2 regions of the Marinococcus halophilus genome follow, and region 2 is predicted to be linked to the other one. Evidence: a T-box and tRNA genes for the amino acid it is inferred to sense, from the RefSeq annotation. Region 2 holds a T-box; the other holds one or more tRNA genes.
What was found. A T-box is a leader RNA that pairs with one kind of tRNA and senses whether it is charged. The one in region 2 lies ahead of ileS (isoleucine--tRNA ligase), so its partner is inferred to be a tRNA-Ile.

Region 1: it encodes a tRNA-Ile, which carries the amino acid that the T-box ahead of ileS (isoleucine--tRNA ligase) is inferred to sense. The anticodon was not compared.

Annotation. Positions count from the first base shown of each region.
Region 1 is NZ_FVZD01000006.1:1,871,799-1,887,133, forward strand. Features, by position in the region: gene B5066_RS16865 (hypothetical protein) at 7-159, shown strand; gene comGC (competence type IV pilus major pilin ComGC) at 152-451, shown strand; gene comGD (competence type IV pilus minor pilin ComGD) at 451-903, shown strand; gene B5066_RS15550 (hypothetical protein) at 884-1,213, shown strand; gene B5066_RS15555 (ComGF family competence protein) at 1,194-1,628, shown strand; gene B5066_RS16605 (hypothetical protein) at 1,759-1,971, shown strand; gene B5066_RS15565 (MTH1187 family thiamine-binding protein) at 2,008-3,030, opposite strand; gene aspA (aspartate ammonia-lyase) at 3,039-4,457, opposite strand; gene B5066_RS15575 (ROK family glucokinase) at 4,494-5,465, opposite strand; gene B5066_RS15580 (YqgQ family protein) at 5,470-5,670, opposite strand; gene B5066_RS15585 (rhomboid family intramembrane serine protease) at 5,731-6,912, opposite strand; gene B5066_RS15590 (HAD family hydrolase) at 6,905-7,660, opposite strand; gene B5066_RS15595 (DUF92 domain-containing protein) at 7,716-8,486, opposite strand; gene B5066_RS15600 (5-formyltetrahydrofolate cyclo-ligase) at 8,476-9,039, opposite strand; gene rpmG (50S ribosomal protein L33) at 9,125-9,274, opposite strand; gene B5066_RS15610 (peptidoglycan D,D-transpeptidase FtsI family protein) at 9,459-11,570, opposite strand; gene B5066_RS15615 (superoxide dismutase) at 11,710-12,321, opposite strand; tRNA gene B5066_RS15620 (tRNA-Ser) at 12,695-12,787, opposite strand; tRNA gene B5066_RS15625 (tRNA-Ile) at 12,817-12,893, opposite strand; tRNA gene B5066_RS15630 (tRNA-His) at 12,918-12,993, opposite strand; tRNA gene B5066_RS15635 (tRNA-Met) at 13,015-13,091, opposite strand; tRNA gene B5066_RS15640 (tRNA-Asn) at 13,093-13,167, opposite strand; gene B5066_RS15645 (DUF456 domain-containing protein) at 13,245-13,727, opposite strand; gene B5066_RS15650 (Na/Pi cotransporter family protein) at 13,823-15,335, opposite strand, start outside.
Region 2 is NZ_FVZD01000006.1:1,118,140-1,133,474, forward strand. Features, by position in the region: gene ftsA (cell division protein FtsA) at 1-394, shown strand, start outside; gene ftsZ (cell division protein FtsZ) at 437-1,612, shown strand; gene pgeF (peptidoglycan editing factor PgeF) at 1,738-2,547, shown strand; gene B5066_RS11755 (YggS family pyridoxal phosphate-dependent enzyme) at 2,566-3,243, shown strand; gene B5066_RS11760 (cell division protein SepF) at 3,304-3,732, shown strand; gene B5066_RS11765 (YggT family protein) at 3,751-4,023, shown strand; gene B5066_RS11770 (YlmH family RNA-binding protein) at 4,040-4,828, shown strand; gene B5066_RS11775 (DivIVA domain-containing protein) at 4,938-5,450, shown strand; T-box leader at 5,488-5,719, shown strand; gene ileS (isoleucine--tRNA ligase) at 5,770-8,544, shown strand; gene lspA (signal peptidase II) at 8,692-9,189, shown strand; gene B5066_RS11790 (RluA family pseudouridine synthase) at 9,170-10,072, shown strand; gene pyrR (bifunctional pyr operon transcriptional regulator/uracil phosphoribosyltransferase PyrR) at 10,290-10,826, shown strand; gene B5066_RS11800 (solute carrier family 23 protein) at 10,919-12,250, shown strand; gene B5066_RS11805 (aspartate carbamoyltransferase catalytic subunit) at 12,451-13,350, shown strand; gene B5066_RS11810 (dihydroorotase) at 13,347-14,630, shown strand; gene B5066_RS11815 (carbamoyl phosphate synthase small subunit) at 14,627-15,335, shown strand, end outside.

The sequences.
Region 1 (15,335 bases), 750 kb from region 2:
CTATTTATGCAAATACCTCACGATTATTTTTTTGAACGACTTTTGGTTCTTGAAAAACGCTTGACGGATCTTGAAAACCATAAAGAAGAAGACATCGCTTCTTTACTCCAGCTGCTTCGCCAATCCCGGGCCTCTAGAAAGGAAAAAAACTATGTTTAAAGACAGTAAAGGTTTCACCATGGTGGAAATGCTGATTGTGCTGCTTATTATTACCGTGCTTCTTTTAATTGCGATCCCAAATATCGGTACAAACAATCAGGTTGCCCAGTCTAAAGGATGCGATGCCACTATTCAGCTTTTAGAAACCCAGGCCGCAGCATACGAAGTGGAGTATGGCAGTGAACCCTCTTCCCTGCAGGACCTTGTGGAGGCTGATTATGTAGAAACTATTACCTGCCCGGACAATACCCCGCTCGTTTACAGTAACGGAGCTGTAAGTAAAGGATCCTGATGTCTTTTTTCTGTTCACGGGGCTATACCTTCCCGGAAGCTATCGCAGTACTGCTTATTTTCAGCGTACTTGCTGCCGTGCCGTTTATTCATTTCTCGTCAGCATACGAGAATGCACGTGAAGATCATTTCGTCAAGCAGCTGGAGGCGGACCTCGTTTACAGCCAGCACTATGCGTACTCCTATAACACCTCCACCCGCATGGAGTGGAAACAGGAGGAGAACTATTATATTCTTAGAGGCAACGACCGCAACAAACTCTACATCCACCGGACCATCCCCGAAGGATTTTTTTCGCCTACCACCTCCAAGATTTTCTTCGAAGAGATATCCTATAATGGAAATGGCGCTATTAAAAAACCAGGGACCATAATTCTCCACGGCCCGTCCCAGTCGTACCGTTTTATCTTTCAAATCGGAAGGGGGCGGCTTCGTGTTGAGAAATCCCCGTAATGGCTTTACCTTGATCGAAGCCGTCAGCGCTCTCTCACTTCTATTTGCTGTGTTTTTACTTACACTTCCCCTGCTTCATCAGACTTACAAGACCTGGGGCAGCCAGCAGCTGTATTACGAGCAGCTGTACGTGATGGAAAAGGAAGCAGGGCGTATTCACCAGTCTGCTTCTGCTGCTGTCGCCCCCGCTGCCTATACGAAAGGAAAAATCCATGTTCATATTAAGGTACACAAAAAAGGCTATAACGTGTGTACTTCCATCGAAGACACGAGAAACGAGCAGTGTGTCTATGTACTTCCGAAACAATAAAGGCATCACGCTTCCTGAGATGATTATTACGCTTATACTGTTCAGCCTCTGGGCTCTCGCCGCCGCAAAATTCAGCAGCCTGCTTTTAACCGACGTCCCTGCGCCTGATACTGAAGCGCGTTTATTTGTTCAGCAAATGGAAGAGGATATGCAGACCGCTCACACACTAACGTATGAAGAACAGCGATTCTACATTGAAGCCCATGAAAACACGTACGAATATTTCATGTCAGAAGGCCGGGTGATACGCCGAGTAGATAATGAAGGGTTTGAAATTATGCTTCAGGGAGCCTCTGCTTTTTTTGTTGAGGCCGGGGATTACGGCGCAGATGTGGAGGTGATATTAAATAATGGACAGCCGATCCGCACCTTTCTTTCCTACCATACAGCCAAAGAGAAACTCCGCACTGCGTGAAGGCTTTATCCTTCCTTCCACCATCTTCTTTCTTCTGTTTGTCTTTTTATTCATGATACTGGCTGCGGGGCTTTTAAAGCTTCAGCTGCTTCAGCAGAATGAAGAGTTCGGCTCCCAGGATGTGAAATGGATGATACGGAATGCTGAAAATATTTATATTGAAGCTCCTTCCGAAGCCGGCCTCCTCTCCATGCCCGAGGGGAGCGTGGAGTGGGAAGAAAGCAGGCATGGCGAAACTAAATTCACGGCCCGCCACCGTATGGGGTTTTCCAAACAGGTGGTTTACCCAACAGAATGGAAATCTTCTATTTATGAAGCCCGCTTCCGTACAGAGCATAAGTAAAGCCGGCAGAATAATTCTGCCGGCTTTACTCTCGTGCTATTGTTTTCTTGCGTTCTGCACGGACTCCATTTTCTTTTTCATTTGCTTTCCTTCTGCGTCCCGGCGGTCATCAATACGGATATTTGTTGACACCCGCTGGTAGCCTTCCTGAAATGGGATCTCGTGTATCTCTCTGACTGCCTGAAGCAGATCATCAATATTTCCTTCGAGAAGGGTACTCATCGGTGTCATTTCAATATCGATTTTATCGTTATGCTTTTCGAGCACGTCCTGAATTTTTGCCACGGTGTCCGACATCCCAGTCCCCTGTTTGTCTATAGGAGAGACTGTCACATCAACAATTGCCATAGATAACTGCTCCTTTCGTTTTCGTCGGAGCCGGTGTGGAAATTCATGTTCAGCCAGCGTGCGAAAAGCCGTAATTGCGGTTTGAACATGTACTTTCTCCGGCACCGAACAAGTAATGTTTCGTTGAAGCCAATACGAAGGCTTCAGCCATGTTTTTCTGCTGCCTGCAAAGTGCCGTTGAAGCACTTTTTCTGCCGCAAAAGCCATTGGCAGTGATATATAGGCACTGACAGCTATAAAAACATTTCCCGGAGAAGAAACAATGTAAACCGGAGACGCCATAACAAGAAACAAAATGAAGTATATAAACACAATATTGGTGGAGCATTGGGGATTTGTAATTGAAGCAAGCTTGATTCTTCTCCAGGAGCTTTTTCGCGGGACCCCCGAAAAGCTGAAAATTTTGTGTTCCGCCCCGTGAAACTTTTTAAGCTGTTCCGGAAAAATAAAATGTGTTCCCATGGCAAACAGCAGAAATGTATAAAACGGAAGCAGTTGAAAGGCTGCGGCTGTGAACCACGCCGCAGCTGCAAGCTTGTACCACCCAGGCATGGCACTTGCAACTGCTGTCATTACCTTTAAGTAAGACCGCAGGGAAAGCGGAAGCAGCTCATTGTGGATCTTTCCTTCCCTGTCAATATAAGCTCTGCTGATAGAGGAGGCTCCAAAGAAAAGCACTCCATGCTGACAAGAAAGCCCGCGGATTTTCATCCCGCCCTTTACTCGCCGTACATGAATCTAGAACCGGCGATCCCCGGCTTGGTCATTTCTTTGGCATCCAGAATTTCATCAAGCTCTTCTTCCGACAATATTCCCCGCTCGATGCAGATGGAGCGTACGCTCTGATCGGTCTCGATGGCTTCTCTTGCGATGCGGGCTGCTGTTTCGTACCCAACATGCGGGTTAATAGCTGTAATAATGCCTACGCTCCGCTCCACCATGTTTCGGCAGTGGTCAATGTTGGCTGTAATGCCTTCAATCGTGTATTCCTGAAACACCTTTAAGCCATTCTGTAGCACAGACAGCGACTGAAGCAGATTAAATACGAGGACCGGTTCCATTACGTTCAATTCAAGCTGGCCCGCTTCCGAGGCATGGCTGATTGTATGATCGTTCCCAATCACCTGAAAAGAAATCTGGTTAATTAATTCGCACATTACCGGGTTCACTTTTCCTGGCATAATTGAGGACCCCGGCTGTCGGGAAGGAAGGTTGATTTCATTTAAGCCGGTCCTCGGGCCAGAGCTCATCAGGCGGAGATCATTCGCCATTTTGGAAAGGTTAATGGCATGTACTTTAAGTGCCGCAGATAATTCAGTGTAGGAATCCGTATTCTGCGTTGCATCCACCAGATCGGTGGCGCTGTAAAAAGGCATCCCAGTATGCTCGGCAAGAATCTCTGCTACACGCCCGATATATTCAGGCATAGCATTAAGCCCTGTACCGACAGCTGTCGCCCCAAGGTTAATTTCATACAAATGATCCACTGAACGCTTAATTCGCCGCAGATCTCTTGTAAGCACCCTGCGGTAGGCTCCGAACTCCTGGCCGAGGCGGATAGGCACTGCGTCCTGCAGATGTGTTCGTCCCATTTTAATCACATTGTCAAACTCTTCTTCTTTCTCACCCATCGCCTCGATTAAGTTATCAAGCGCAGTTACAAGACCCCTGGAAAGGCGCAGTGCTGAAATATGAATAGCGGTCGGAAAGGAATCATTGGTGGATTGGGCCATATTTACGTGAGTGTTCGGGCTGACCCGCAGGTAATCCCCTTTCTCGCCTCCGAGTATTTCAATGGCTCGGTTGGCGATGACTTCGTTTGCATTCATATTAAAGGAAGTACCTGCTCCGCCCTGAATAGAGTCCACGATAAATTGATCATCAAATTTGCCTTCAATGACCTCATCTGCTGCTTCGATGATCGCCTCGGCAATTGATTCATTTAAAAAACCGACTTCTGTATTCGCCGTGGCCGCAGCTTTTTTAACGTACCCAAACCCTTTAATTAATTCCGTGTGCGGCGGGTACCCGGTTATTGGAAAATTTTCTTTTGCCCTGAGCGTCTGGATGCCGTAATAAGCGTCTTTAGGCACTCTCTTTTCTCCTAAAAAGTCACGTTCCACACGGTAGTTTTCCATGTTTTTAGCCCCTTTTTAACAATCGTTTTTTCTGTCTCAGTCGTTCATGTAATGTTGTTTCGCCAGCCACGCGGCTCCCGCTACGCCAGCGTCGTTCCCGAGGTCCGCAATGACAAAATTTGTTCCTTTTTTTACTTTGTCGAGCGCGAAAACATCAAAATGAGCACGAAGCGTATGCAGTAAATCGTCACCGGCAGCTGCCACCCCGCCTCCAATCACGATCCGCTCGGGGTTCAGGGTGTTGGCAATATTGCCGACGGCAAGCCCTAAATAATACATAGCATGATCAATCACGCCGGCACAATAAGGGTCCGCGGATGTCGCGTACGCGAACAAGTCCTTGGTGGTAATTTCTTCTCCGCGCTGATGCACATCATAAATCGGAGAGCCCTCTGCTTCGTCTATATGCTCCAGAGCCCCCCGGACCATGCCCGTGGCTGATGAGATAGTTTCCAGGCAGCCACGCTTCCCGCAGTTACAAAGCCGGCCTCCCTCTGGTTTGACGGTCACATGGCCAACTTCCCCAGCCATGTTGTCTTTGCCGTTCACCAAATTCCCATTAAGCACAATGCCCGCGCCAACGCCCGTACCGAGGGTAATAAAAATCATGTTCCGGACGTCTGTGCCGGCGCCTTTCCAATATTCCCCTGCGGCTGCCAGGTTGGCATCGTTGTCGAGCGCTACGGGGAATCCAAGCTTATCTTCAAGAATACGTGCGACCGGATAGTCTTTCCAGCCTATGTTTGTTGCAAATTCAATAATACCTTTTTCTATGTCAATAAACCCCGGAAGCCCCGCGCCGGCGCCGGCGACTTCCGTCAACGGGATGTGCTTTTCTTGAAGCTCATGCTGAATGGATGCGGCTATTTCATCGAGCACGTATTTTCCGTTTTCTTCCTTACTCGTCTTGATACTCCATTTGTGGTCCATGCCGCCGTTTTGATCGAACAGAGCCATCTTCACTGCAGTGCCGCCGATATCGATTCCTATTACATATTTTCCAGCCATTTGTTTACCCCTTTTCCTGCTCGATTCGTCGTTCTCTTTTTATCGTCAATAAAGCAGTCTGATACATTCTGACATCCAAAAGACCGTTACGATACGCTTCCTTGATTTCTTCTTCCATTAAATCTAAGTCCATCAAACGATTTTTTGTATAAATGAAGGCTCCGACCGTACGAAGCCACGTCCGGATTTCTGTCATGGATTCCATCGTTATCCTGCTTCCTTTCATTATAGCAAGCGAAAGGCAATTTTCTACTACGTATTTTGTTCAGCTCCACCGGTACATGCCGATAGCGAAAAAGGTGGCGAATGCTAAAATAAACATCACAAATGCTCCTATACGCACAAACTGCCAGCGGTGACCCGGCAGGTGCACAAACACAGAAGCAATGAACCCGCCAATAAGACCACCGATATGCGCCCCGTTATCTACTGCCTGTACGGTAAATCCAAATGCCAGGTTGATGCCGAGAATCACAAGCACATTCATGCCAAGCGTACGGAAAAACAGGCGCTGATGGGCCAGTCCCAGATATAAAAGAGCGCCAAAACAGCCAAAAATGGCTCCGCTTGCTCCTGCCGAGACTTGTTCGTTCATAGCAAAGCTGACCGTCGAGGCGAATACACCAGCAGCAAAATAAATAATAATAAACCGCCCTGTGCCGTAAATACGTTCTGTGATACCGCCAATAAAAAACAGGGCCAGACTATTCATAAATAAGTGCAGAAAACCAATATGAAGAAACATAGCAGTAACCAGCCGCCACCATTCTCCTTCGACAATACCCGGATTGTACTTCGCCCCCAGCTCAATAAGGGTGTTGATATTCATGCTGCTGCCAGCGCGTTCCAGCACTAAAAAAATCGCAGCCAGTAATGCCAGCACAGTGTAAGTGACAATTGGCTTTCCACTGGAAAAAAAGGACATATCCTGCTGTTCAAGCTCCCGCTGTTTGTTCTCTGCCTGCCGGCGGTAAAAAGAGGCTCTTTGTTCATGCTCTTCGGGATCAAGCTCTTCTTCGAGCTCTCCCCATATCCATTCATTAGTCTTTAAATACGTACTGACGGCCGAAGGCGGATCCGCTATGCCGCGTCCATTGTCGTCGGCGAACAAAAAGGAATAGGCTTCATGTTCTCCGCTCTCCATTGGCGCTTCCATATCAGCGGGCGGATACGAAGTAATATAGACATTGGCAAATTTTGCTTTCCTTAAGGCAAGCCTGCGCTTCCAGCCGTGAAAGCTTTTTTCAGCCTCTCTCCTGTCCTCTTCTAACCGTTCAAGGCGTTCATATTCTACGCGCGCCATGCGTACCACCCACGGCTGCCCGTTCACGTCCCCCTGAAGCCATATACGTTTTCGGTCGGGCCCGACATCAATCAGGCGGAACGATTCTTCTTCCATGAGCTGCTCTGTAAATTTCCAAAACTGGTGCGTTTCCCGTTTAGACATCCAAACGCCGTCCTTCTTCCGCTATTTCTTTTAAATACAGGGCTGCTTTGTTAAAATCGCTAAACTTTCTTACTGTCTTCGACGAATGATCGTTTTCTTCCCCCCGGGTGTTTACATAAAAGGCTTCCCACCCTGCATTTTCCGCTCCCTTTACATCATGGTCCCAGGAGTCTCCGACAAACAGCGCCTGTTCTCTGCGGCTGCCCAAATGCTGCAGCGCTTCGTCAAAAATGGCCGCCTTCGGCTTCGGGGCTTCAGCCGTTTCCGAAATAAAAAGATGCCTGCGATCTATCCAGCGGTCAAGCTCGAGCTGATAAAACTTTTCTTTTTGGAGCTCCTCCGACCCATTGGTAATAACCCCCAGGCGCACGTTGCTTTTTGTGAGCGATTCCAACAAATCAGGCACGCTCTCGTATAGTTCGCTGAATTCGGGCAGACGCTGCTCGTATTCCTGATGAAAGCTAAGTGCTTCGCGGGCCGAACTCGGAAGTCCGAACACATGCATGGTTTCTTCATACCGCTTGATCCGGTACTGCTCCTGAGTAAGACTACCTTCCTCGTATTCCTGCCAAAACAAATCGCAGTGATATTTAAACACTTCGAACCATCTGTCTTCATGAACAAACGGGGCTTCGCTATTTAATTGCTTTCTGATGGAGACAAACACAGCCTTGATTGTTTTCTGAAAAGCTTTTTCGTGATCATAAAGGGTGTTGTCCAGATCGAAACAAATTGTTGTCCAGCGCATGTACTTGTGCCACCTTTCTTCCTTCCATTATAGCAACCTCCCGCAAAAGGCGAAATCAAAAGGAAAAAAGAAGGGCAGCGTACAATGCTGTAACTATCATCCCGCCGCCAAAAGAGCTTAGCGCATTCACAGCGTTATTGGTCATCCATGAAACGCCCGAAGCATAAATGGTTTTTCTGCCGTGATGAACCTCTGCTTCTGTGTAAGACTTACATTCACTGCACCAGTTTATCCGCTCTGCGTACGCTCCGAGAAACGTGTCTATAAAGCAGCCTCCTGCTCCTGCGATACACACGGAAACAAGCATAAACATCCCAAGCTCTTCAGATAAGTAAAAGACGGCCCCTCCTATAAGGGCGGCGCCCCCGCAGGCACCCAGTGTTCCAACTGTTGAAACCGCTCCGGACCATCCATTTTCTGTTTGTTTTCGACTGCGAATATGAAAGGGGCGGCCTCCGAAGCGCCGGCCGATCTCTGAAGCCCACGTATCCGCATTCGATGCCGCCACTGCCCCAACAGCAGCAGCCAAAAATCCCTCCCACGGAACTGCGCTGTATAAGGCGGCAAATAAAAGCATCGGCCCCCCATTTGCCCATACCTGCCAGCTGTCCCGCTGGGCCTTTTCCTGCCTTTTCAAGCGTGAGAGGGCTGTCGAACTAATAAAAAAAATAAGCAGGGCCGCTGTTCCCGGCCAACTTGTCCATACGTAGATAAGCGTACCAAGCACCCCTGCTGACATCGTACCGAAAAGCGTTAGGGATCGTTTTTGCCAAATGGTGAGTAAAAACAGCGCGAACAGTAGACCCAGTGCTGTTTCACCCCACATGAAGAAGCCCGTCACTGCTGATCAGAGTCTGTACCGGCACATCGTGCGCTTCTACCGGAATATGCTCCTGAAGCTGAAAAGTATGAATCAGGGCAGCCGTGGAAAAATCCGCCCGGTTTAGAAAACGGTCATAGTACCCGCCTCCAAATCCAATACGATAGCCTTCCTTATTAAACACTAGACCAGGCACAAGAATAAGGTCAAGCTGCTCCGGAGGAACGAGGGCACAGACGCTTTTTTTAGGCTCGTATATCTGGCCGATCGAGCGTTCAAGCTCACCGAAATTCTGAATTTCATAAAATTCCATTCCACGCTGTTCGGGATCTATTTTAGGTACACATATCCGCTTTCCTTGCTGCCAGCCAGTTTCAATGATCGGTCCGGTGTTTATTTCATTTTTAAGTGATACCGTTACCGCGATCGTATCCGCCTGTTTCCAGCCGTCCCATTGAAATAAATATTCGTAAATTTTCTTTTCCGCCTTCAGACGCTCGCTTCCGGAAAGGGCCTGGTACGAGCTGTTTATCTGCTGGCGGAGCCTATGTTTATTCAATTGCATCCCCCTTCCACGTTATTTTTCCTTATACGTTGCTTTAAGACAAAAGAAAAAGCAGCTGGGAGATGTAATCTCCTGCTGCTTATTTCGTTTCGCGATGAAGAGTGTGCTTTCCTAAACGAGGAGAATATTTGTTCAATTCAATACGCTCAGGGTTCGTGCGTTTATTTTTGCTGGTAATGTAATTACGGTCACCAGTCTCTGTGCAGGCAAGCGTTATTTGTACACGCATGTGATTCCCTCCCTACTTTCGTACATTTTTCATACTTAGTAATATTATCAGATTCCTATTTGTGCTTCAAGTCTGTGGTGTTAGTTTTTCCAAGGAAAGTTAAGAAGATTTTTCTTAAAAGCGGCAAATCAGGCAAACACGGTATTAATGTGAGGCTCAGCCTCCGGCTGTTGTTCCCAAAGGATTACTGTTCTTCGTCCGCGGATGATTCATCGCCCTCTGCATTTTCTTCGCCTTCCGCATTCTCTTCTCCGTTTTCTTCTTCAGCGTCACCTTCACCACTGCCGGCCCCCGGGCGCTCTTCTTTAAGATTTTCATAGGCCTGCATCGTATCGGCAGCAATGCTGTTGGCAATACCCGATCGTCCGCCCTCATCACTTGAATAAGTATTAGGAACAACTACCGCAATCGCAATCTCCGGGTCTTCATACGGCCCGTAGGCAATAAAGGTCTGGTTGTTAACATCTACTACTTCATTATCGCTTTCCCTGCGCACACTGCGCTCAGCCGTACCAGTTTTCCCAGCAACTTCCATATTTACATCGGTAAAATAGCTGTCCGCTGTGCCAAGCTCGGTGTTTACCACGTCATACATGCCCTCCTGGGCGATATCAAAGTATTCTTTGTCAATATTAACTTGGTTCAGCATGTTCGGTTCAAACTGGTGGAGCACTGCTCCCATCTCGTCGGTATTACGGTTAGGTTCACGAATTTCTTTTACCAGGTGCGGCTCCATCCGTTTTCCGTCCGAAGCAATAGTCGCAGAATACTGCGCCAGCTGCAGCGGCGTGTACGTATCAAGCTGGCCGAAGGAGAAAAATAACAAGCTGCCTGGCACCTGTGTACCAGCATTTAAACCGGTAGCTTCTGATGGAAGATCGACACTTGTCTCCACCCCGAGGCCAAACTGGTGATAGTAGTCTCTCATCGTCGCATATGCTTCGTCCACTTTTTGATTGTTGAAACCATCGTTACTTCCATACTCGTAATCCATCAGCCGCATTGCAATTTCAGACATAAACACGTTGGAAGATTCTTGAATAGCACCGACAACATCTATCGTGCCGATTTCATGAGAAGAGCTGACTTCTCCCCCTGGACCAGGAAGATCAATCGGCCTGTCGTTGATTTTCGTGTCTTCCGTAATGACTTCCTCCTGGAGACCAATCATACCTGTCGCCGGCTTGATCGTGGAACCCATCTCATACGTGTTCGTTACATTCCCGAGCTGGTCATCGTAGCCATTCATGGCAAGTATCTCTCCAGTATTCGGGTCGATCGCAGTCACGTACGCCTGCTGATCGTTTGGAAATGAGCCCTCTGACTGCCCCATCTGATCGTCAATTATCGTCTGTACTTCCCGCTGCAGATCCATGTCAATCGACAGCACCAGGTCATTGCCGCGGCTTCCGTTACTCGTTTCCTCTGCTTCATCGTCTTCACCACTGACGGTTCCTTTTTTGCCTCTCAGTGTATCTTCATAATGTTCTTCGAGAAAGCTCTGGCCTACTTCATCGGAACGCTGGTATCCTTTGGCCAGAAACTCAGACACCGTTTCTTGAGGAATCGATCCTACATTTCCATACAGACTTTGAAACGCCTTTGTGTACTGATAGTCGCGCCTGAAGTCTCTTGTTACATCCACGCCCTCCAGTTCATCGAGGCGGGCACTAATAGCAGTGGCTTCTCCCTCTGTTAAATCCCGTTTCACACGCTGCGGAGAGTCGTAGTAGCCAGAAATCATTTCACTCCAGATGGCCACCACTTCCAGTTCTTCGTCACTGATGTCATTTAATTGTTCGTCTGTAATCCGGTCAAGCTGAACTTCATACGGATCTTTACCGTTTTCCATCAGCCGCTGCTCTTCTTTATCCGAAACGAGTTTATCCGCTTCATTTTCCCGTGTCAAAAGCCAGTAATCCTGCAAATTTCTTTCGGGCATGCTATCGCGATCTGTTTCTTCTTCATCAAACTCAATCAGCTCAGCCAGCTCTTCAGCTGTCTGAATACGTTCGTCGTCCTCGTAGCTTCTCTGGTTCGTGTACGTTAATGTCAGAATAAGGTTGTTGCCCACCAGCTCTGTGCCATTTCGGTCGTACATGATCCCTCGCGGGGCATCAACGCGGCTTGCAGAAGTGGATGCTGTCTCATTTACGTCTTCTTCATATGTATCACCTTCAACGATCTGTACGTACCCAAGCCGCAAAATCAATATAGAAAATAATATAAAAACGGCGAAAAAAAGAACGTTCAGCCGAAAAGGAATGGTAGGTTTTTTATTTTTTCCAGAAGCCACACGCAATCCCTCTCTTAATGTATATATGTTTGCTGATCACTTATTAATTATAGCACAGAAAGAGGCTGCTGCCGAACTTCTGCTTTCTGCCAAAACAAAAAATCCGCTCCCGAAAAGGGGAACGGATTCTGCAGAAATATTATTTTGCTTCCTGATAATTCTTTTCAACTTCGTCCCAGTTCACAACATTCCAGAATGCTGCTACGTAATCCGGGCGACGGTTTTGATATTTCAGGTAATAAGCGTGCTCCCAAACGTCCAGGCCGAGAAGAGGAGTTTTCCCTTCCATAACTGGGGAGTCCTGGTTGAGCGTATCCATAAGTTCAAGCTCACCGTTGTTTAAGACGAGCCATGCCCAACCGGAGCCAAAACGGCCGGTAGCCGTTGCGCCGAATTCTTCTTTAAATTTGTCAAAGCTCCCCCACTTGCTCTTAATGGCATCTGCCACTTCGCCTGTTGGTTCTCCACCGCCGTTCGGGCTGAGAAGCTTCCAGAAAATGGAGTGGTTGGAATGGCCGCCGCCGTTGTTTCTTACTGCGGTACGGATATCTTCAGGTACAGCGTTCAAATCGCTGATCAGTTCATCAACGCTTTTGTTTTGAAGATCGCTGTGGTTTTCCAAGGCTGAATTTAATTTTGTTACATACGTGTTGTGGTGTTTATCGTGGTGAATGTTCATTGTCTGCTCATCGATATGAGGCTCTAATGCGTTTGGTGCATAAGGTAGATCTGGTAGTTGATGTGTACTCATACAAAATGCCCTCCTTGAAAGTTCTGGTGATTTGTACAAAGTGACTATGCAATAATTTAGTATACAAAATTACACTTAGTCTACTTTCACTTTACCAAAACAATACTTATTTTTCAAATCAGCTTTCTGGCTAATTCAAACTAGAAAGCCTGCCACGGTTGATTATTCCCTTCTGCTTTTTCTTTAAACATAAAAAATTCGGCAGTGTTTGCTAAGAATCAGAAAATCAAAAGCTTAAAAATGTCTGCATACACGACCGTCCCTTTTCCGGGCCAACCTGGCTTTCAAACAAAAAAACTTCCCCGGCTTTGCCGAAAAAGTTTAATGGATGTCTATATTAAGTCCGTTTGTGTTTATAATCATAGTTTAATAATGGCGGAGGAAGAGGGATTCGAACCCTCGCGAGCCGTAAAGCTCCTAACGGTTTTCGAGACCGTCCCCTTCAGCCGTACTTGGGTATTCCTCCATAAGAATATTCATCCACTGTTTTTAAAGTGGTGGACCCTGTAGGACTCGAACCTACGACCGGACGGTTATGAGCCGTCTGCTCTAACCAACTGAGCTAAGGGTCCCTAAGAGTAATCCAGACAAAAAAATGGGGCGGTTGATGGGAATTGAACCCACGAATGCCGGAACCACAATCCGGTGCGTTAACCACTTCGCCACAACCGCCGTATGCTTATGTAAATGTATTGGTAGCGGCGGAGGGGATCGAACCCCCGACCTCACGGGTATGAACCGTACGCTCTAGCCAGCTGAGCTACGCCGCCATGGCTCCGCAGGCAGGATTCGAACCTGCGACCAATCGGTTAACAGCCGATTGCTCTACCACTGAGCTACTGCGGAATGTGTTACTGCCGTTTTTACGACAGTAATTACTATATCATTTCCCTTAAAAAGCGTCAAACAGATTTTCGCATTTTTTAAACAAGAATTATTATAATATAAATAGCGTTCACTAGCAATATACCGCCCTTTACAATAACACTTGCGATAAATCCCCCAACAGAGCCAACGCCAATTTTGCCAAGCTGTTTCCACGACTTCTGGCCCCCAATTAATTCTCCGATGACAGCTCCGGCAAGTGCGCCAATCAGAATACCAGCAACCGGAATAATAAACGGCCCGACGACCAGGCCGATCAGGCTTCCCCAGATGCCGTACTTCGTTCCCCCGCTTCGCTGGATACCATAATAGTTAGCGACGTAATCAATGGCAAACAACAGCACGGCGATCACTGCCTGGATAATCCAGTATGCAATGCCAATGTCTGTGAACCCGTACCCGAGTGCAAACAAAAGAGCAGCAGCTGCATGAAATATCCCGCCCGGGAGAATCGGGTAAATAACTGCCACAAGCGCCAGCACGTAGCAGGCGAACCCAAGCAAATACCAGATAATTTCCATAGTTTCCTCCTTATACAGATATACTTTGTCCTATAGTCTTATTCCCCTTTGGACCATCCACAAAAAAGAAGGAGGTGTCCTCCCTCCTTCTCTTCTTATGAAACTTCCCGATCATCTAGTACTGTTTCGGCTATATTCACCGAATGGTCGCCGATACGTTCGAGATTACTGATCATATCGACAAATACAATACCGGCAGACCCGGAACAGCGCCCCTCATTCAAACGGAGAATGTGTTTTTTACGCAGCTTCCGTTCCATCTTATCGATGTCTTCTTCCTGTTTTGCCACCTGCTGGGCAATTTCATAGTCATCCTTTTCAAGCGCTTCAACGGCGCGGGTGAATGTGCTGATCGTCAGTGTGAACATTTCATGTAAATCTTTATATGCTTCTTCTGAAAGCGTCACTTTATTGGACAGCTGATAGTCGACAAGCTCCATGACGTTTTCCATATGGTCGCCCACCCGCTCGATGTCGCGGACAGTATCCATTACGACAGAGTGTTTGCGCGAATTTTCTTTAGACAAAGACCGGGCGGAAATGCCGATCAAATATTCCGTAATGTCTTTATCAAGGTTATTGATCGCTTCTTCATACCGAACAATCTTCTCGGCGTCCTTTTTGTTTTTCGTATCCAGATAGCTTTCGCTTTTCTTAAGACCTCTTCCAGCGTAATCTGCCATTCGGAGCGTTTCAAGCTTCGCCTGGTCTAAAGCAATCGCCGGGGATTGATAAATAAAGCTCGGATCCAAGTGTTTCGGTTTGTATTCAATTTCTTCATCGCTTCCAGGAACCAGCTTGGTAACGATGTACGCCAAAACGCCCACAAAAGGCAGCTGGATAATCATGTTTGAAATGTTAAAAATTCCGTGGGCGAACGCAATCGTCATTGGCTCATTTAAGTTAAGAGCTTCCTGCAGGTAGCTGATAAATGCTGTATACGGCACAAGCAGGATGAGTACAATTGTTGCACCGATCAGATTAAAGATGACGTGGGTCAACGCAGTACGCTTTGCTGCCACGGAAGCGCCGATAGCTGCTATGACCGCTGTAACAGTCGTACCTATATTGTCGCCAAAAAGTATTGGAAGCGCAGCCTCCAGCGATATTGCATTTTGCGTGTACAATTCCTGAAGAAGGCCAATGGTCGCCGAAGAGCTCTGCAGCCCGACGGTAAAGATGACCCCTACCAGCAACCCTAAAAGCGGGTTATTACTCATGCTTATCGTTAAATCGTTAAACGCCGGCAGTTCTTCAAGCGGTGCTACTCCGTCCCCCATAAGTGAGAGCCCAAAGAACAGAGCCCCAAAGCCGAAAAAAGTTTGTCCTATGTTGTTTATTTTTTTGTTTTTAAAGAAAAAGATCAGTACTGTACCAATAAATATAATTGGAAGAGCGTATTCTTCGAGTTTGATCCCAATAATAAACGCCGTCACCGTTGTCCCGACGTTTGCCCCCATAATAACGCCAATCGCCTGGCGCAGCGTCATAAAGCCGGCGCTTACAAGGCCGACTGTAAGTACTGTAGTTCCTGAACTTGATTGAATAAGTATAGTTACGATAATACCGACCAGCACGCCCATAAACGGGTTGGAGGTGAATTTATCC
Region 2 (15,335 bases):
CATGGGTTATCATGATCTGCCCGGCGGTTACGTGTTAACCGGAGGGGCAGTCATGATGCCGGGAACGCTTGAGCTTGCCCAGGACATTTGGAAACAGCATGTCCGTCTTGCCATGCCGGACTACATCGGTGTCCGTGAGCCAACGTACACCGCAAGCATTGGCTTGATTGAATTTGCATATAAAAGCATGAAGGTTCATAGTGGGGAGGAGTCCGTTGTAGCCGCAGGACGCTCTGAGAAATACGCTGAATCAGACCGTCCGGCTTCAGCAGGAGACTCTAATTACCGCAATGGTTCAAGCACGCGCCAGCAAAACCGGACAAAGGAAAAAGATCCGGAAGAGCCTGGGTTTAAAGAGCGGATGCGAAGCGTATTTAAATCTTTCTTTGAATAATTAAGTAACGATGGATAAAACGACTATATAGGAGGACCACATATGTTGGAATTTGAAATGGATATGGACCAGCTAGCCCAGATTAAAGTCATCGGTGTCGGCGGGGGCGGTTCGAACGCTGTGAATCGTATGATCGAGAACGGTTTACAGGGAGTCGAATTTATTGCTGTAAACACAGACGCCCAGGCGTTAAAATTATCAGAGGCAGAAACAAAGCTTCAACTAGGCGGGAAATTGACTAGAGGCCTTGGCGCCGGCGCGAACCCGGAGATCGGGAAAAAGGCTGCGGAAGAAAGTAAAGAACAGCTCGAGGAAGCGCTGACTGGTGCCGATATGGTATTTATCACAGCTGGCATGGGCGGAGGCACAGGTACTGGTGCGGCTCCGGTGATTGCTGAAGTAGCTAAAGAAATCGGGGCTTTGACAGTAGGTGTCGTTACACGCCCGTTTACGTTTGAAGGCAAGAAGCGTGCAGTGCAGTCCTCCAATGGCATTTCTTCCCTGAAAGAGAAAGTGGACACGTTGATTGTAATTCCAAACGACCGTCTGCTTGAAATCGTAGATAAAAGCACACCAATGCTTGAGGCGTTCCGTGAAGCGGACAACGTTCTCCGCCAGGGTGTACAGGGCATTAGTGACCTGATCGCGGTGCCGGGTCTTATCAACCTGGATTTCGCTGACGTAAAAACCATCATGAGTGAAAAAGGTTCTGCGCTGATGGGAATTGGTATTTCCACTGGAGAGAACCGGGCCGTGGAAGCAGCAAAGAAAGCCATTTCAAGCCCGCTGCTTGAAACATCTGTGGAAGGCGCCCAGGGCGTCCTGATGAACATCACCGGCGGCTCCAACCTGAGTCTGTTTGAAGTGCACGAAGCTGCTGAGATTGTATCTGAAGCTTCGGATACAGATGTTAATATGATCTTCGGCTCAGTGATTAACGAAAACCTGAAAGATGAGATCGTCGTTACTGTTATTGCGACCGGCTTTCAGGATAGTGAAGATCAGCGGAGCGCGCAGGGAACACGCGGCGGCGGCCGACAGACTGTTTCCCGGCAGCAGCCGTCAAGACAACAGGCTCCGCAGCAGCCACAGCAGCCTGCGCCTCAACAGGAATGGAAGGAAGAGCCTGTTTCTGAAAACGAATCGTCCAGAGAGGGACAGGAGGAAGACGAAGGACTCGATATTCCAACATTTCTGCGCAACCGGCGCCGCCGCTAAAGCGGGGCAGGCGATAGAAGAAAAAAGCGGGCCGGACACGGCCCGCTTTTCTTCGCTGGAGCACACGGATAATAAAGCGATGAGTTTTGTGCAAACCGATCAATAAGCAGAAAGGGCATGATGGCATGAAGCACGAGCCGTTTCATCTTTTAACAAACGGCATTCTTCAGCTGGAAACGAAAAGTCCAGCAGTGGCCGCCGGTTTTACCACCAGAACAGATGGCATAGGAAAGCCGCCTTATGAAAGTCGGAATACGGCTTTCCATGTAGGGGAAGACAATAATACCACTATAAATAATCGCATGATCACTGCCAGGCATATTAACCGCCCGTTATCTACGTGGATTGCCGAGGAGCAGGTCCACGGCAGCCGGATTGTGGAAGTGGGCCAAAGCGATGCAGGCAAAGGCAGTGAGCAAAGAGAGACCGCTGTGGCGGAAGCTGACGGCCTAATTACGCAATCGAAGGACGTTACGCTTGTGAGCTTTTATGCTGATTGTGTACCTCTGTTCTTTTATACAGAGAGCTCTGCAGTGGCCGGGCTGGCCCACGCCGGGTGGAAAGGAACTGCAGCGGACATCGGCGGAGAAATGGTACGTGCTTTTATAGAGAAGGGAGTCCCGGTGGAGCAGATGTATGCTGCCATTGGGCCGTCGATATCCGGAGCCAACTATGAGGTAAATGAAGCAGTCATCCAATCTTTTCAGGATAAAGAAGTTTTTTTATACCATAAGCCGTGGATTCAAAAGGCAAACGGCCGGTATGAGCTTGACCTAAAGACTGCTAACAGGCTTCTGCTTGAACGTGCAGGAATAGCTCCCGAACGTATTGTTGTTAGCCGTTACTGTACTTACGCTGAGGAAGAGCTGTTTTTCTCCCATCGCCGTGAAAACGGGAAAACTGGACGAATGATGAGTTATATCTATATTATATAGGCAGGGAGGATGCTGCACTTGAACACTGTGGAATCCAACTGGAAAGCGATAAAACGTAATATCGGCCGTGCCTGCGAAGCCTCCGGCCGGGACCCGGGGGAGGTAACATGCATTGCTGTTACAAAGTATGTCTCCCCGGAGCGCGCGATAGAGGCAGTGAACGCCGGAATAACCAATTTAGGGGAAAACCGTGTGGAAGGAGCACTTGAAAAATACGAAGCTGTTTCCGGCCGGGCGGACATTCATTTTATCGGTACCCTCCAATCAAAAAAAGCAAAAAAAATTATCGGTAAATGTGCATACATTCATTCACTCGACCGCTGGAGCCTGGCAGAAGAAATCAACAAACGGTCCGAAGAAACAGTTACCGAATGCTTCGTGCAGGTGAATGTTTCGGGAGAAGAAAGCAAAGCAGGGCTTTCCCCGGAAAAGGTGGAACCGTTCATTGAATCGCTGATGAAACTGCCCCGGCTCCGAATCGTAGGATTAATGACGCTCGCCCCATTTGAAGAGGATGCTGAACGAACCCGGCCGGTTTTCCGGCAGATGAATGAGTTGCGCGGACACATTCAGGAAAAAAGCTGGGCTCATGCGCCTTGCAGTTATTTGTCTATGGGAATGTCCAACGATTATATGGTAGCTGTTGAAGAAGGCGCTACTCATATCCGGCTCGGCACTTCGCTTGTAGGTGAATAAAAGACTCCGGCGTTAAGTAACAAAGCAGCCGGTATCTCTGTGTAAAAAGGAGAGGAGAAGATGAGTTTGCGTTCGAAGTTCCGGCGTTTTTTTGAAATGGACGACGATGTTGTCGAACAGGAAGTTCCTCTTTCTGAAGAAGAGCAATATGCCCAGCATGAAAACAAGCAGGGGGCGGCGCCAAGCAACGTGGTGAGCCTGCAGAGTGTGCAGAAGTCCTCGAAGGTGATGCTCTTGGAGCCGCGCAGCTATGAGGAAGTACAGGATATTGCCGATCACCTGTGCAGCCGGAAAGCAGTGATCATCAATCTGCAGCGGGTGCCAAAGGATCAGGGCCGGCGCATCGTTGATTTTCTAAGCGGTACTGTTTATGCTATCGGCGGGGATATTCAGAAGGTTGGCAGCCAGATCTTTTTCTGTGCGCCGGAAAATGTAGATATTTCGGGCGCTATTACAGAAATCATTTCAGAAAGGGATGAGCACTATTAAAAAGAAAGGGGAGGGATTATGCAGCTTATAGGTTCTTTGTTGATCAGTTTAATCAGTATTTACCGTATTGTTTTAATTGTTTATATTTTCATGTCCTGGTTCCCAAATGCGAGAGAATCTACGATCGGCCAGTTTATCGGCTCGATTTGCGAACCATATTTGGAGCCGTTCCGCCGATTTATTCCACCGCTCGGCCCGCTTGATATTTCACCAATTGTGGCCATCATTGTACTCTTTTTTGCAGAATCAGGCATACGGGCGCTGTTTTTTAATGCCGGTGCGTTGTTTTAATTGAGGTGAATAAAACATGAATATGCTCGAACACTTCCGTCCAGAAGAAAGGGCCTGGGTGGAACAGGCAGCGGACTGGAAAGAAGCAGTCGAAACCAGCTTTGAAAGACGGCTGACCGATTTTCTCGATCCGCGGGAGCGGGATATTTTAGCTTCAGTTATCGGCAAAGACGAGACCGTCTACTATGCGTTTGCCGGGGGGAGCGATGATGCTGAGCGAAAACGGGCGTTAATTTATCCGTTTTATGAACAGCCGGAGCAGGAGGATTTTCAGCTGATATTGTTTGAGATCTCTTATCCGCAGAAATTCGCTTCCCTTGAGCATAAAGATGTGCTCGGGGCACTGATGGGCATTGGATTAAAACGGGAAAAGTTCGGTGATATCCTGGAAGGGGAGGGGCGCTTTCAATTCGTGGCAGCTGCTGAAGTCCGCAGCTATATCGAGCTGAACCTCCCGAAAATTGCCAATGTCTCCGTGACGCCGGTGGAAAAGCCGTTTTCCGCTATGCTTCCAATAGAAGAAGAGTGGGTGGAACGCGAAACGACGGTCTCTTCGCTTCGGCTTGATACGTTTATGGCAGAAGCGTACCGGCTTTCAAGAAGCAAAACGCTGCCGTTCATCGAAAAAGCGAAAGTGCGCGTGAACTGGAAGAAGGTTGAACAATCCTCTTACGTCCTGCACCCCGGGGACTATGTTTCGGTACGAGGGCTTGGCCGCTCCAAATTGATGGAGGTGCTGGGACGCACCAAAAAAGATAAGCAGCGGATAGTATACGGGGTTAAGGAACAGAAAAGAAAAAAATAATCTTTTTTGTTTTAAAAGAAGGAACTGCCTTTTTTGCCGCGAATGTAGAAAAAGGCAGCAGGCTCTCGGGCCTTTATACATACTTGAATAGGAGAAAGGGTGAACGATTTTGCCTTTAACACCACTGGATATTCATAATAAGGAATTCACAAGAGGTTTCCGGGGATACGATGAAGATGAAGTGAATGACTTTTTAAAACAGTTGATTAAGGATTTTGAAGATGTCATCCGCGAACGTGATGAGATGTACGAACGTACGAAAGAGCTGGAGGACCGGATTAATCACTTCTCCAATATCGAAGAAACTCTGAACAAATCAATATATGTAGCCCAGGAATCAGCAGAAGAAGTGCGGAAAAACGCCCGTAAAGAAGGTGAACTGACGGTGAAGGAAGCAGAAAAAAATGCGGACCGGATCGTCAACGAAGCATTGAACAAATCCCGCCGCATTGAGCTTGAAATTGAAGAGCTGAAAAAACAGGCTTCTGTTTACCAGACCAAGTTTAAAATGCTTCTGGAAGCACAGATGGAGATGCTTCATTCGGATGAATGGCTGAATCTTTCTGAAGAAGAAGCCGCAGAGGCAGAAGTTTATGCAGGCGACGGCGAACGGCTTGACTAACACCGGCAACTAGATTATACTTTTGCATTATCATATTCGACAAACGTTGAAGGGGAGCAGGCAGTAATGTACCGGTCTCAGCGATCTGCGGTTGGTGAAAGCGCAGAACCAGGGCATTTTTGTTATCACCCCGGAGTTCCTTAACTGAACAAAAAAGTAAGTTAAGGCGGCTTTTGAAAAGCCGTTATTGCCAATGAAGAGACGAGCAGGGAGCTGTATGGCTTCCTGCGCTCATCAGGGTGGTACCGCGAGTCATTCTCGTCCCTATGCACGGGGGCTCAGGATGGCTCTTTTTAATGTAATAAAGGAGGAAACGGAAATGAGTTATAAAGAATCACTGCTAATGCCAAAAACCAAATTTCCCATGCGCGGCAATCTGCCGAATAAAGAACCGGAGCGCCAGAAAACATGGAACGAGCAGGGCATTTATGAACGGGTACAAGCACGCACCCAGGACCGGCCGCTGTTTGTGCTCCACGATGGCCCTCCGTATGCCAACGGGGACATCCATATGGGCCATGCCCTGAATAAAGTACTCAAGGATTTTATCGTCCGCTACAAATCGATGACGGGCTACCATGCTCCCTACGTGCCGGGCTGGGATGTTCACGGCCTTCCGATAGAAACAGCATTGACGAAAAATAAAAAAGTGGACCGAAAAAAAATGACAACAGCTGAATTTCGCGCCGCCTGTGAAGAATATGCGGAGAAGCAAATTGACCGTCAGCGCGAACAGTTCAAACGTCTTGGAGTAAGAGGCGATTGGGAAAACCCGTATGTGACAATGAATCATGAATACGAAGCCCAACAGATCCAGGTATTTGGGGAGATGGCCAAACGGGGCCATATTTATAAAGGCAAAAAACCGGTCTACTGGTCGCCGTCTTCGGAATCGGCCCTGGCAGAAGCAGAGATCGAATACCACGATATGCGCTCTCCGTCTATTTATGTTTCGTTTGCGGTTAAGGACGGCAAGGACGTACTTGAAGGCGATGAAAAGTTTATCATCTGGACCACGACGCCGTGGACTATACCTGCCAATCTGGCGATCACGGTACACCCCGAGCTTGATTACGTCGTGGTTCGAGCGGGCGGCGAAAAGTATGTTGTGGCTGAAGGGCTCCTGGAGGAGCTTGAACAGAAGCTCGAATGGGACGGCTATGAAATTACAAAACGTATGAAGGGCCGTGACCTTGAGTATGTGATGGCTGAGCACCCTATTTATGGCCGGGACTCTCTCGTTATTCTCGGCGACCACGTAACGCTGGACGCCGGTACCGGCTGCGTGCACACAGCTCCGGGCCACGGGGAAGAAGACTTTATTGTAGGCCAGCAGTACGGGCTTGACACGCTCTGTCCTGTAGACGACAAAGGGGTGTTTACTGAGGAGGCGCCTGGGTTTGAAGGTCTCTTTTATGATAAAGCGAACAAAGCGATCACGGATAACCTGGACCAGCTCGGAGCGCTGTTGCAGCTGAACTTCTTCAGCCACTCCTATCCGCATGACTGGAGAACGAAAAAGCCGGTCATTTACCGGGCGACTGATCAGTGGTTTGCTTCGATCGAGAATATTCGCGGAGAGCTTTTAGATGAAATCAGCCAAGTGACATGGACGCCTGCCTGGGGCGAAACGCGCCTGTATAATATGGTGCGGGACCGGGGCGACTGGTGTATATCCAGACAGCGTGCCTGGGGTGTGCCGATCCCGGTCTTTTACGCCGAGGACGGAGAAGCGATCATTAACGATGAAACTATCCAGCACGTCTCCGAGCTGTTCCGCACCCATGGTTCCAACGTATGGTTTGAGTGGGAGACGGCGGAGCTCCTGCCGGAAGGATTCACCTCGGACCATAGCCCAAATGGCAGCTTTACACGGGAAATGGATATCATGGACGTATGGTTTGACAGCGGCTCCTCGCATCAATCAGTGCTTGAGGCATCTCCGCTTCTGCAGCGTCCGGCTGATATGTATCTCGAAGGCTCTGATCAATACCGCGGCTGGTTTAATTCTTCTCTTACAACGAGCGTTGCGGTCACCGGAAAATCGCCATACCGGTCATTGCTGAGTCACGGCTTTACGATGGACGGGGAAGGCAAAAAAATGAGTAAATCGCTCGGTAACACAATTTCGCCCAATGACATCACAAAGCAGCTCGGGGCGGATATTCTCCGGCTTTGGGTGTCGAGTGTTGATTATCAGGCGGATCACCGGCTGTCGGACAACATCTTAAAGCAAATCGCTGAAGCATACCGTAAAATCCGTAATACATTCCGGTTTATGCTCGGGAACCTGAGTGATTTTGATCCGGAAAAACACCGGATTTCGCCATCGGACTGGAGCGAGCTTGACCAGTATATGCACCTGCGTCTGCAGGATTTAATCACAAAAATCCGGGCCGGCTATGAAGAGTATCAGTTCGTCAATGTCTATCAGACGTTTCACAATTTCTGTACCGTCGACCTGAGCTCATTTTATCTCGATATTGCCAAGGATACGCTTTATGTTGAGCATGAAGACGACGTCCGCCGACGGGCGATCCAGACAGTACTGTATGACACCTTAACTGCCCTCGTACAGATGGCTGCCCCAATTATCCCGCATACGGCCGAAGAGGTATGGGAGTTTATCCCTCAGACAGAAGCAGACAGCGTGCAGCTGACGGACATGCCGCAGGCAGACCGTTCTGCAGAGGACGAAGAGCTACGCCGGAAATGGGATCGTCTCATGGATGTCCGGGACGATGTGTTGAAGGCGCTGGAGACAGCGAGGGGAGAAAAAGTGATTGGCAAGTCGCTTGAAGCCTCGGTTGACATTTATGCAGACGGGGAAGTTAAAGACATGCTTCAGAGCGTAACCCGCTTAAAGACGCTCTTTATTGTGTCGAAAGCGGAAGTCGCCGGCTCAGCATCCGAAGCTCCGGCAGAAGCGTCGAAGCTTGATGAAGTAAGCGTTGTTGTAGGAGCAGCGGAGGGTGAACGCTGCGAACGCTGCTGGGAAGTAACCGAAACAGTAGGAGAAGACCCGGCTTACCCGGATCTGTGCAGCCGCTGTGCTTCGGTAATGCATCAGAAAGAAAACGTTAATCAATCCTAATACGGGAGCCCCCTGATTATAAAGGGGGCTTTTTTTTATGCAAAGCAAAAGGCGGAAGGTTCCTTCGGGGCGCTGTTCGCACCCGTGAATATGTGCTAAAATGCTAAGGGTGGAACGCACTCCGTAAGAGAGGATGAAAGAGGCTGTATGAAAATTATTAAATGGCATTACCTGCTGGCTGCGCTGATTGTTATTTTCGACCAGGCAACCAAATACATAGTAGCTGCCTCCATGCGTGTTGGAGAAAGCTTTGAAATTGTCCCATCCTTTCTATATTTGACCTCTCACCGGAACGAAGGAGCGGCCTTTGGCATCCTGCAGGGCCAGCGCTGGTTTTTTATACTTATTACGATTGTCGTGATAGCGGTGGTAGTGTATTACCTGCAGCAATATGGAACGCTCTCATTTACCTTTGGTATCCCGCTGGCACTCGTTCTGGGAGGAGCTATTGGAAATTTCATTGACCGTATTTTATTTGGAGAAGTAGTCGATTTTATTGATGTTTATCTGTTTGCCTACAATTACCCAATTTTCAATGTTGCGGATGCTGCCCTCACAGTAGGTGTAGCATGGTTGATTATTGGCATGTTTTTAGACGAAAGATCACGAAAGAAGGAAGAAACACATGAATTCACGAACCGTTAATGAAGAAGAACAGGGCACAAGAGTTGACCGTCTAATGGCAGACGAGCTGGAAGAGTCCCGCTCAGTTGTACAGCAGTGGGTCAAAGACGGCTGGATTACGGTCAATGACAGCCGGGTCAAAAACAATTACAAGCTCCAGGCCGGGGATCGAATCGATGTTAGTGTACCAAAAGAAAGTCATGAAGAGATGACTCCTGAAGAAATGGAGCTTGACGTACGTTATGAGGACGACGATGTAGTGGTAATTTATAAACCGGCAGGGATGGTCGTGCACCCGGCCCCTGGTCACCTCCGCGGCACATTAATGAATGGACTTCTGCACCGCTATCCGGAGTGGCAGAATTATCCTGAAGCCCGGGCTGGGCTGATTCATCGCCTGGATAAAGATACCTCGGGTCTGCTGATAGCAGCCAAGCATCCTGAAGCTTACGAGCAATTATCGAATCAGATGAAAAACCGAAAAATTGAGCGTAAATACAAGGCGATTGTGCACGGAGAAGTACCACATGAAACCGGAAAAATCGACATGCCGATCGGGCGCGATCCTCATGACCGACAGAAAATGGCGGCTGTAAGAGAAAACTCCAAGCCGGCGGTGACTCATTTCCAAGTGCTTCAATGGTGGCACAAATATACGTTTGTGGAATGTGAGCTCGAAACTGGCCGCATGCACCAGATCCGGGTACATTTTGCCCAGATCGGCCATCCGGTTGCAGCTGATCCAAAGTATGGACGCCGGAAAACCCTGGCTTTGCCGGGACAGGCACTTCATGCTTACCGCCTCCGCTTCGAGCACCCTGTCAGCGGAAAATGGATCGAAGTGGAAGCTGAACTGCCACAGGAAATACAGGCAGCGATTGATGAACTTGACAAAACCAGTTGACCGCACAGAAAAAGACTGTCATACTACGTAATAACGATAAAAACGAATGCCTTTTTAACACAGTCCCGTGAGGCTGAGAAGAGGTGGTGTCCGAACGCAAAATTCCTAAGGGCGGCGTATGTATATACCCGGCCTGTAATGGCGCGTATCCGGAGCCTCAAGCCCTCATCCTCACAGGATGAGGGCTTTTTCATTGAAGAAAAGGAGGATGGTGCAGATGGAACGGGTGCTTTTGGATGAACAAGCGATCCGGAGAGCGTTGACGAGAGTGTCACATGAAATTATTGAACGGAATAAAGGCGTGGAAGACTGTATCCTGGTCGGGATAAAAACGCGGGGGATTTACATTGCCAACCGGCTCGCAGAGAGCATCGAACGGATTGAAGGAAATGCCATACCGATTGGCGAAGTGGACATTACGATGTACCGCGACGATTTATCCCACAATAATAACAGCCGGGAGCCGGAGCTCCACGGAGCAACACTCCCCGAGGACGTCACCGGTAAGACAGTAATACTCGTGGACGACGTGTTATACACTGGACGAACGGTACGGGCAGCGATGGACGCTATGATGGACAGCGGACGGCCAGCACAGATTCAGCTGGCGGTACTTGTGGACCGGGGCCACCGGGAGCTGCCGGTACGCCCGGATTACATTGGTAAAAACGTGCCGACATCGCGCGAAGAAATTATCGCCGTTAATATGGCAGAAGAAGACGGTGAAGATCAGGTTAGTATCCACTCGGCATAAGATCAGTTCTCTTTAATTTGGACCCGTGAGTTCAAGAAGGGATGAGACGAAAGCGTTTCTTCCCTCCATGCCAATACTAATGGAGGTTTATCATGAAAAATAGTGAAGATATCCATATTCAGACCCGCCCGGCACCGGCCACCTGGCTGATTCTTAGCCTGCAGCATCTGTTCGCCATGTTTGGATCGACAATACTAGTGCCGGCGCTTACGGGACTCAGTCCCGCGGTAGCGCTGGTCTCGAGCGGCCTTGGAACACTCGCCTATCTGGCGATTACCAAAGGACAAATACCGGCCTATCTTGGTTCATCATTTGCATTTATCTTCCCGATTATTGCTGCTTTATCCATCGGAGGCCCGGGGGGTGTGATGCTTGGGTCGTTTGCTGCGGGACTTGTTTACGGAATTACGGCGCTGATTATACGCAAAGCCGGTGTAGGCTGGCTGATGAATATTCTTCCGCCGGTAGTAGTCGGTCCGGTCATTATGGTCATCGGTCTTGGCCTTGCGACGACAGCAATCGAAATGTCGATGAACTACAACGCAGACACCGGAAACTACAATGAACCGATGCGCCATATGAGCGTCGCTGCTGTGACACTTGCGATTGTCATTGTCGCTTCCGTGTTTTTCCGGGGGTTTTTCAGGATTATTCCGGTGCTGTTTGGCATCATCGGCGGCTACATGACGGCGCTTGCTGCCGGAATGGTAAACACAGAAGCTATCGGGGAGGCCGCCTGGATTCAGGTGCCGGATTTCTCGGTACCTTTTGCGACATACAGCCCGGACTGGAGCTGGAGTGTCATCGCCATCATGGCACCAATTGCGCTGGTAACAATTGCTGAACACATCGGCGACCAGCTCGTGTTAAGCAAGGTAGCAGAGAAAAACTTTCTGGAGTCACCAGGGCTCCATCGTTCCATTATGGGAGATGGTGTAGCCACTATGTTTGCCGCGGTGCTTGGCGGGCCGCCAAACACGACATACGGGGAAAACATCGGCGTGCTTGCCATCACCCGCGTATTCAGTGTATATGTCATCGGCGGAGCGGCGGTACTTGCCATCAGCTTCGGATTTATCGGAAAGGTGGAGGCCTTTATCGCAAGCATTCCAGGAGCCGTAATGGGCGGCGTTTCTATTCTGCTCTTTGGCATTATTGCCTCGAACGGGCTCCGGATGCTGATTGATAATAATATTGATCTTGGCATTAAGCGGAACCTGATTATCAGCTCAGTCATTCTGGTGACTGGTATTGGAGGAGCGTTCATCGAAATTGGGGAATACTTTGAGATTTCGAGCATGGCGCTTGCAACAGTGATTGGGATGATTTTGCATGCAGTGCTTCCGGGGAAAAAGAACTCCTACGGCAACCGGTCAATGTTTGAATCCGCAAGTACGTCCACATCAAAAAATAAGGCAGCTTAATCATCCTTTAAGGAAGTACAGAGAGACATCCAAGGTTGAACGGCATGAAAACACTCCCGGCAGCAGTGTATCCTGCGCGGGGCGTTTCATCATACCCGTAAACCTGGAGTCTTTCCGACTCCGGGTTTTTTTATGAAGGACGAGAGCATTGAAAAGGAGCGGAAACAATGATGAGTATGAAAACTTCAAAAACGGCAGTCGTGCAGCATGTGCTGACCATGGAAGAGTGGAATGTGCGCCAGATCCACGAATTGTTGACGCGAGCGAACGAGTTCGCAGACATGAAACGGGAGCGGACGACCCTTCCTTTATACGCGGCGAATTTGTTTTTTGAACCGAGTACCCGGACGAAGCTCAGTTTTGAAGCGGCCGAGCAAAACCTTGGTCTTGGGATTCTGCATTTTGACGCTGCAACTTCAAGCGTAAAAAAAGGAGAGAGCCTGTACGACACGGTACGCACGTTGGAAAGCATTGGTGCGGATGTGGTGGTTATCCGTCATGAGCAGGAACGGTACTTCGATGAGCTTCGGGACTTTATTAACATTCCCATCATTAACGGAGGGGACGGCTGCGGGCATCACCCAACCCAGTCTTTTCTGGATTTAATGACTATTCAGCAGGAGTTTGGCAGGTTTGCCGGAGTAAAGGTCGTCATCGCTGGAGACATCCGGCACAGCCGGGTCGCCCGTTCAAACGTAGAGGTATTGGAGCGCCTCGGAGCGAAAGTATACGTATCGGGGCCAAAGGAATGGATGGATGAAGCCATGAGCAGCCGCTTTATACCGATGGATGAAGCAGTGGAGGTGGCGGACGTCATGATGATGCTCCGCATACAGCATGAGCGCCACACGGTTCAGCTGATAGCCGGGCCAAACGATTATCACGAAGCTTACGGGCTCACCGTAGAGCGAACGCAGCGGATGAAGGATAAAAGTATTATTATGCACCCGGCTCCAATCAACCGGGGCGTGGAAATAGCAGACGAGCTCGTGGAGGGCAGCCGCTCGAGAATTTTCAAGCAGATGACTAACGGCGTATATGTTCGCATGGCTGTGCTTGATCACGTTTTAAGGCAGGCAAAAGGAGGAGATTGGAAATGAATGGATGGATAATTAACGCACAGGTGTTTACCCCGCAGGAAACGATCGAATCCCGTGATGTGCTGATTGAAAACGGACGTATTCAGGAAACAGGCCGTGCACCTGAAGAAGCGGAAGTGGTGGTTGACGCGAAAGGGTGCCTGCTCGCTCCAGGCCTGGTCGACGTACACGTGCATCTCCGCGAGCCGGGAGGCGAGCACAAAGAAACCATTTATTCAGGTACGCAGGCAGCGGCCAAAGGCGGTTTCACTACGGTGTGCCCGATGCCCAATACGTACCCGGTGCCCGACTCTGCCGGAAAGCTTGATCTGCTGTATGAGCGCATTGAAGCCACGGCCGCTGTTCGTGTTCATCCGTATGCTTCCATTACGGAGAAACAGGAAGGCAGAAAACGCACGAACATGAAAACGCTGAAGGAGCACGGGGCCTTTGCTTTTACGGATGACGGAGTGGGCGTGCAGGACGCCTCTGTCATGTATGAAGCTATGCTCGAAGCGGCAGCGCTTAACATGCCGGTGGTAGCACACTGTGAAGAAAACACCCTTGTTTATGGTGGCAGCGTGCACGCCGGCAGGTTTGCAGAAAAGAACGGACTCCAGGGCATACCGGCGATAGCTGAATCGGTGCATATTGCACGCGATATTTTGCTTGCTGAAGCGGCCGGCTGCCATTATCACGTGTGTCACGTAAGCACGAAGGAATCCGTGCGGCTGATTCGCGATGCCAAACGCGCGGGTATTCACGTAACGGCTGAAGTGACGCCGCATCATCTGCTGCTGAGCGAAGATGACATCCCGGAGGTGGATACAAACTATAAAATGAATCCGCCGCTGCGTTCCCGGGGTGACCGGCAGGCGCTGCTTGAAGCCTGGCTCGACGGCACCATTGATTTTATAGCGACCGATCATGCGCCTCACGCAGCAGAAGAAAAAGCACGGCCGATAGGCGAAGCACCGTTTGGTATTACGGGATTTGAAACAGCTTTTCCGCTTTTATATAACGAACTGGTTTTAAACGGAGTGTGCACCCTGGAGCATCTGCTTGCCTCAATGACCAGACGGCCGGCCAGGGTGTTTGGCCTGTCTGCCGGCACACTTTCTGCCGGCGCTTTTGCAGACCTGACGCTCATTGATCTGGAGCACGAAGAGACAGTCGACCCCGGCCAGTTTGTATCCAAGGGAAAAAACACACCGTTTACCGGCTGGAAGCTTAAAGGTTGGCCGGTACTTACAATCGTAAATGGACAAACCGTGTATCAAAAGAAAGAGGTGCAAAAATGAAGCGGAAATTAATATTGGAAAATGGGGCTGTTTTTCACGGGGAAGGTATTGGAAGCGAACGGGAAACTGTGGGAGAAGTTGTGTTTAATACCGGCATGACCGGCTATCAGGAAATTTTATCCGACCCGTCCTACTGCGATCAGCTAGTGACGCTGACGTATCCGCTGATCGGCAATTACGGCATTAACCGTGACGATTTTGAAACGATGCATCCTTCTGCCGGCGGGTTGATCATCAAAGAAGCAGCTTCGCACCCGAGCAATTTCCGAAGCATCGGAACGCTCAGCGAGTGGCTCAAAGAAAAAGACATTCCAGGGCTGTGCGGCATTGATACACGCCGCCTTACCAAAATGATCCGGACTGCCGGTACACTGCGGGGCAGGCTGTGTACGGAAGAAGTAGATGAAGAGGAAGCTGTCCGTGAGCTGCAGCAGTGGATCGACCCCCGGGATCAGGTGTCCCGGGTCAGTACAAAAAATGCCTACCATGCGCCGGGCAACGGCAAACGGGTAGTACTGATGGACTACGGCGCCAAGCACGGCATTACCCGGAATCTGCTCAGCCGCGGCTGTGACGTATTTGTACTGCCATACAACGCCACAGCGAAAGAAGTGCTTGCCCTGAATCCGGACGGGGTGATGCTCAGTAACGGTCCCGGGGACCCTGAAGATGTACCTGAGGCGGTAGAGACGCTCCGGGCCCTGG